Kitasatospora fiedleri: one gene and its partner. The protein of the gene in region 1 interacts with the protein of each later gene in a pairwise test. Links are inferred from orthologs where the notes say so. Each region holds a gene or a part of one and is shown on either strand. Other genes may lie near its edges. The genes, in order: QMQ26_RS08065 and panC.

Region 1 (3,289 bases):
GGGCGCGTCGGCCCGGTCGGCGGCGCCGATCAGCGCCGCGTAGAACCGGGCCAGCGAACGGGCGGTGCCGATCCCGCCCGCGCCCGGCACCTCGACCGCCTGCACCGCCGGGTCGTTCAGGTCCACGCTGCTGCGCACCGCGCCGAACGAGCGGGCGGTCAGCGAGTGCGGGTCCCGGTAGGCGTCCAGCACGGACTGCTTGGGGCGCATCCGCATCCCGCCGGGGGCGAGCCGGGCCGCCTCCGGCGCGGGCAGGTCGACCAGCCGGCCGACCCGGCCGGCCGCGGCGGGGGGCAGGCCGATCCACAGGTCCAGGCCGAGCGGGGCGGCGATCTCCTCCGCGAAGTACCGGCCCACGCTGCGGCCCCCGGCCCGCCGGACCACCTCGCCGACCAGCCAGCCGAAGGTCAGCGGGTGGTACCCGTGCGCGGTGCCGGGCTCCCAGGCGGGGGCCTGGGCGGCGACGGCAGCAGCGGCCGGCTCCCAGGCCAGCACGTCCTCGATCCGCAGCGGCACGTCCAGCGCGGGCAGCCCGGCCTGGTGCGAGAGCAGCCAGCGCACCGGCACCCGCCCCTTCCCGGCCTGCGCGAACTCCGGCCAGTAGGAGGCCACCGGCGCGTCCAGGTCGAGCAGCCCGCGCTGCGCGAGGTGCAGCGCGGCGGAGGCGGTCAGCCCCTTGGTGACGGACCGCAGCACCTGCGCCGTCCCCTCCTCCCAACCGACCGCCGGGGCCGGCCGGGCCCCGACCTCCGGCCGGGCGTCCCCGCCCCACAGGTCGACCACCTTCCGCCCGTCGAGGTACAGCGCGAAGGCCGCGCCCAACTCCCCGTACTCCCGGAAGTTGCCCGCGAAAGCCTCCCGGACCGGCTCGAACCCGGCCGCCGCGAACCCCTGGATCTGCTGGTTCTCCACCCTTCCACCCTAGACAACCGCGCTCCCCCGCGATCACTTCGCGGTCCCCCGGGACCACTCCGCCGTCATTCCCCCCTCATTCCACCGTCCACCCGATGTGCCCGATGCCCGAGGAGTAGACGGCGCAGTGGCCGGAGGACTCCTCGGTCCGGCCCGGCAGGGCCGTCACCGAGTTGCCCGTCACGTCCGGCGCCCAGCCGCAGACGATGTCGGCGTGGAAGGTGACCGGGGAGCCGGTGTTGTTGGTGCAGTCGACGCCTCCGTACAGCGGGTCGTTGTGGTGGATCCAGGTGGTGCAGTCCAGGCCCGAACGGACCGACTCGACGGCAGCGGCGGCGGCCGGGGCCGGGGCGGCCGAGGCGGGCAGCGCGGTGCCGAGCGCGACCAGGGCGGCGGCGACGGACAGGGCGGCGGCGCGGTTCTTCAACTCTGCTCCTCGGAAAGGTTCCTGACGTTCCGACCGGGTCATTCCCGGGCCGATCCCTGCGTATACCAACTCTTTCGGGTGACACCGCCGCGGACCACCGGCGCACGCCACAATGGCGGACATGGACACTCCCGCCACCGGCCCGGCCGCCGACTCCGCCACCGGCCCCTTCACCGGCCCCTTCACCGGCCCCGCCACCAACCTCGACGAGATCCTCGACGTGGTCGACGAACAGGACCGGGTGCTGCGCACCGCCCCCCGCTCCGAGGTCTACCGCGACGGCCTGATCCACCGCTGCGTCTTCGTCCTGGTCCGCGACCCGCGGGGCCGGATCTTCACCCACCGCCGCACCGACACCAAGGCGTTCGCCCCCGGCGCCCACGACTGCTTCGTCGGCGGCGTGGTCGGCGCCGGCGAGAGCTACCCCGAGGCCGCCGTCCGGGAGGCCGAGGAGGAGCTCGGCGTCAGCGGCATCCGCACCCGCCCGCTGTTCCGCTTCCTCTACACCGACGGCGACCGCTACAGCTGGTGGTCCGACGTCCACGCGGCCGAGTGGGACGGCCCGGTGCACCCCCAGGAGTCCGAGGTCGCCTGGTACGACTGGCTCACCGAGGAGCAGCTCGCCGAACGGCTCACCAGCTGGGAGTTCGTGCCGGACGGCCGCGAGGCGTACCGCCGCTACCTGGAGCGGCGCGCCACCGCCTGACCACCGCCCGCCCCGGCCTGCCGCCCCGGCGGCGCTCCCGCCGCTCCCCGGGCCCTCGTCGCCCCCGGCCGTGCCCGAAGAACTAGGGTGGGCCGCATGGCTTCCCGTACGCCGCCCGCGGCCCCCCGCGCGGAGGAACAGCGTCCCGCCGCCCGCGCGCCCCGGCGGCGGCTGAGCGTCGACGAGCGCCGCGAGCAGCTGATCGCGGTGGCGCTCCAGCTGTTCTCGGACCGCGCGCCCGAGGACGTCTCGATCGACGACATCGCCGCCGCCGCGGGCGCCTCCCGCCCGCTGGTGTACCACTACTTCCCGGGCAAGCAAGCCCTGTACGAGGAGGCGCTGCGCCGGGCCGGGCGCGAGCTGGCCGGGCGGTTCGAGGAGCCCGGCGAGGGCCCGCTCTCCGAGCGGCTGTACCGCGTCATGGGCCGCTACCTCGACTTCGTGCAGTCCCACGCGGCCGGTTTCACCGCACTGCTGCGCGGCGGCTCGGTCGCCGCCAGCCCGGACGCGGACGCCGTCATCGACCAGGTCCGGCGGGCCGCGCAGGAGCAGATCCTGCTGCACCTCGGCGTCCCGGCGCCCAGCCCGGCCCTGCGCCGGACCGTCCGGGCCTGGATCGCCAACGCCGAGATCAGCTCGCTGGACTGGCTCTCCGACAGGCCCGTCCCGGTCGGGACGCTCCAGCTCCAGCTGGTCCAGGAACTGGTCGCGGCGCTCGCCGTCACCGCCACCCGCGACCCGGAACTGGCCGCCCTGCTCGGCGAGTTCTTCGCCACCGAACGCCCCGACGGCCCGACCGCCCGGCTGCTCCGCGACCTCGCCGCGACCTTCGCCGCCCCCGCCCTCACCGAGTCCCTGTTCCGGCTCGCCGCCCCGCCCGCCCCCTGACCTCCCGTCGCCCCCGGCCAACCCACCGTCCGCGCCGTCGCGGTCTGATAAGAATTGGCTGAACTGTCCACACCCGAGAACGAGGGGGCTCGGCGAATGACGCAGGACGGCTTCGCCGCCGCAGACCGGATCACGGCCACGCTGGACGCGGCGTGCGCCGCACTTCTCGGCAGCCGCGCCACCCACTACCAGGCCGACGCGCTCACCGCGTTCCGCCGCTCCGAACACCCCGCCGCCAAGGCCCTGTTCGGCCTGCGGATCAGCCAGATCGGCCCCGGCCTGCTCGCCGTGCCCCGGCTCGGCACCGTCGTCGAGGTGTCCGCCAACCGCCGTCCGAACGCCGCCGCCGGCCGCGA
Region 2 (3,282 bases), 1.7 Mb from region 1 along the record:
GGCCCATGCCGCCGGTGGCCAGCACCACGGCCCGGGCCAGGATCGCGCCGACGCCGTCGCGCTGGCCCTCGCCCATCACGTGCAGGGTGACGCCGGAGGCGTGCCCGTCGGCGTCGGTGAGCAGGTCCAGGACCAGGGCGTGCTCGATCAGCTCCAGGCCCGGGTCGGCCTCGATCGCGGCGACCAGGGCGCGCTCGATCTCGGCGCCGGTGGCGTCGCCGCCGGCGTGCGCGATCCGGCGGCGGTGGTGGCCGCCCTCGCGGGTCAGCACGATCTCGCCGTCCTCGTCGAGGTCGAACTCGGCGCCCGCCTCGATGAGCCGGCGCACCGCGTCCGGGCCCTCGGTGACCAGGGTGCGCACCGCCTCCTCGTCGCACAGGCCGGCGCCCGCGACCAGGGTGTCCTGGAGGTGCTGCTCCGGGGTGTCGCCCTCGCCCAGGGCGGCGGCGATGCCGCCCTGGGCCCAGCGGGTGGAGCCCTCGTCCAGCACCGCCTTGGTGACCACCATGGCCCGCAGGCCGGCCTTGCGGGCGTTGAGCGCGACGGTGAGCCCGGCCACGCCGGAGCCGATCACGACCACGTCGGTGCTCGTGGTCCAGCCGGGGGCGGGGGCGGTCAGGCGGTGCGACATGGGTTCAGCTGCTCCTTCAGCGCGCGGCGGCGTCGGCCGCGCCGTTCGCACCACCGTACGCGCCGTCCCCGCGCACCAGTCCGCTGCCCTCGGGGGCGTCCGCGGGGTCGCCGCCGAGGCCGGTGATCCGGTTGCGCTCGTCGACGAACACCACCTTCGGCAGGTACGCCTTGGCCTCGGCGGTGTCCATCTGCCCGTAGGCGATCAGGATCACCAGGTCGCCGGGGTGGACCAGGCGCGCGGCGGCGCCGTTGATGCCTATGACGCCCGAGCCGCGCGGGCCGGCGATGGTGTAGGTCTCCAGCCGGGCGCCGTTGTTGATGTCGACGATGTGGACCAGCTCGCCGGGGAGCAGGTCCGCGGCGTCGAGCAGGTCCTCGTCGACCGTCACCGAACCGACGTAGTGCAGGTCGGCCTGGGTGACGGTGGCACGGTGGATCTTGGACTTGAGCATGGTGCGGAACATGGGTCACGCCTCCTGTGAGTGCATGCCTGGTGGTGCCTACCGGTGGTGGACGGAGCGGCCGGGACCTCGGGAGGCCGGCCGCCCCGGGCGTCCGGGCTAGCGGACGATGACGCTCACGTTGTCGATCAGCCGGGTCGAGCCGACCCGGGCCGCGACGGCGAGCACCGCCTCGCCCCGGAAGTCGTCCGGCGCCTCGGTGAAGGAGAGCGGATCGACCAGGGCGAGGTAGTCGGGGGAGAGGCCGTCCGCGCCCTCCAGCACGGCGGCGGCCGCCTCGCGGACGGCCTTGGGGCCCTGCGCGCCGGCGTCCCGGCCGGCGAACAGGGCGCGGGAGAGGGCGAGCGCCTGCGTGCGCTCGGCCGCAGAGAGGAAGCGGTTGCGGGAGGACAGCGCCAGGCCGTCCTCCTCGCGGACGGTCGGGACGCCGACCACCTCCACGTCGAAGTCCAGGTCGGCGACCATCCGGCGGACGAGCGCCAGCTGCTGGGCGTCCTTCTCGCCGAACACCGCGAAGTCCGGGTCGGTGATGTGCAGCAGCTTGGCGACCACGGTCAGCATCCCGTCGAAGTGCCCCGGGCGGGACGCGCCCTCGAAGCCCTCGCCCATCGGGCCGGCCGAGAGCCGCACCAGCGGCTCGCCGTTCGGGTACACCTCGTCCACGGACGGGGCGAACACCACGTCCGCGCCCGCCTCCTCGGCGAGCGCGAGGTCCGCGTCCAGGGTGCGCGGGTAGCGGTCCAGGTCCTCGCCGGCGCCGAACTGCAGCGGGTTCACGAAGACCGTCACCGCGACCCGGCCGTCCCGGCCGACCCGGCGGCGGGCCTCCCGCACCAGCGCCGCGTGGCCCGCGTGCAGCGCGCCCATGGTCATCACCACGGCGTTGTCCACCGGCTGCTCGTCCGGCCAGAACGCGGCCTCGAACTCCTCCACGGTGCGGGTCAGCACCGCCGTGCGGGCCTTCGCCGCCTTCGGGGCCTTCGCCGGGCGCCTGTCGCGTGCCATCAGTGCTTCTCCTCGTTCAGTACGTCCAGCAGCGCCGCCGCCGGCTCCGGCTTCAACGTGCTGTTGGCCACCGCGCGCTGGGCGGTCGCCCGCGCCATCGCCCGGTACGCCTGGCCGATGTCCGGGGTCACCGTAGCGAGTCGGTCCAGGTGCGTGCGCACCGTCCCGACGTCGCCGCGGGCCACCGGGCCGGTCAGCGCGAGGTCGCCCGAGCGCAGGGCGTTGTCCAGGGCCGCGCCCAGCAGCGGGCCGAGCATCTGGCCGGGTTCCTGGACGCCCGCCGTGCGCAGCAGCTCCATCGCCTGCGCGACCAGCGTCACCAGGTGGTTCGCGCCGTGCGCGAGCGCCGTGTGGTAGAGCGGCCGGACCTCCTCGGGAATCCAGGACGGCTCGCCGCCCATCTCCACCACCAGGGCCTCGGCGACCGGGCGCAGCTCCTCCGGGGCGGTCACCCCGAACGGGCAGCCGGCCAGCCGGGCCACGTCCACCGAGGTGCCGGTGAAGGTCATCGCGGGGTGCAGCGCCAGCGGCAGCGCACCCGCCCGGGCGGCGGGCTCCAGCACGGCCACGCCGTGCGCGCCCGAGGTGTGCACGAGCAGCTGGCCCGGGCGGACCGCGCCGGTCGCGGCCAGGCCCTGCACGAGACCGGGCAGGGCGTCGTCCGGGACGGTCAGCAGCACCAGGTCCGCGGCGGCCGTCACCTGCGGGGGCGCGACCAGCCGCACCCCCGGCAGCAGGGCCTCGGCCCGGCGGCGGGACGCGGCGGAGACGCCGGACGCGGCGACCACGCGGTGACCGGCGAGTTGCAGGGCGGCGCCCAGGGCGGGGCCGACGCGGCCGGCGCCGAGGACGCCCACGGTGAGTCGGGCGGGGCGGTTACCGGGGTCGGAGGGGTCTCCGAAGTCGGGCAGCACTCTTCCGTTCCAGTCCTCTAGGGGTACCAGACGTACCGGTCAATGGTACGGGGGTTTCCGGCCCGCCCACCCGTGCGTCCGGGCCGGGGGTGCGCGGGCCGGGGCGGCGGCCCCCGTCAGGGGGTCTCGCCGGCTCGGACGAGGCCGTTCTCGTAGGCGAGGACGACGGCCTGGACGCGGTCGCGGAGGCCGAGTTTGGCGAGGATGCGGCCGACGTGGGTCTTGACGGTGGCTTCGGAGAGGACCAGGCGGGCGGCGATCTCGCCGTT

The links.
Region 2: the proteins of QMQ26_RS08065 (region 1) and panC interact in binary tests that used the Escherichia coli proteins (3 or more experiments, as listed by UniProt). The link is inferred for Kitasatospora fiedleri from one-to-one orthologs.

What each region holds. Positions count from the first base shown.
Region 1 is NZ_OX419519.1:1,681,170-1,684,458, forward strand. The notes cover bases 272-3,252. They hold QMQ26_RS08065 (NUDIX hydrolase), read left to right. Parts: upstream 272-1,460; coding sequence 1,461-2,045; downstream 2,046-3,252. Other genes in these bases: QMQ26_RS08055 (serine hydrolase domain-containing protein), read right to left, coding at 272-912; QMQ26_RS08060 (hypothetical protein), read right to left, coding at 989-1,339; QMQ26_RS08070 (TetR/AcrR family transcriptional regulator), read left to right, coding at 2,142-2,933; QMQ26_RS08075 (hypothetical protein), read left to right, coding at 3,030-3,252. Outside these bases: more of QMQ26_RS08055, read right to left, coding at 1-271; more of QMQ26_RS08075, read left to right, coding at 3,253-3,289.
Region 2 is NZ_OX419519.1:3,361,838-3,365,119, reverse strand. Bases 147-3,120 are described here. They hold panC (pantoate--beta-alanine ligase), read right to left. Parts: upstream 2,100-3,120; coding sequence 1,194-2,099; downstream 147-1,193. Other genes in these bases: QMQ26_RS15520 (Rossmann-like and DUF2520 domain-containing protein), read right to left, coding at 2,099-3,013; panD (aspartate 1-decarboxylase), read right to left, coding at 648-1,097; QMQ26_RS15535 (L-aspartate oxidase), read right to left, coding at 147-631. Outside these bases: more of QMQ26_RS15535, read right to left, coding at 1-146. UniProt on the Escherichia coli protein: Catalyzes the condensation of pantoate with beta-alanine in an ATP-dependent reaction via a pantoyl-adenylate intermediate.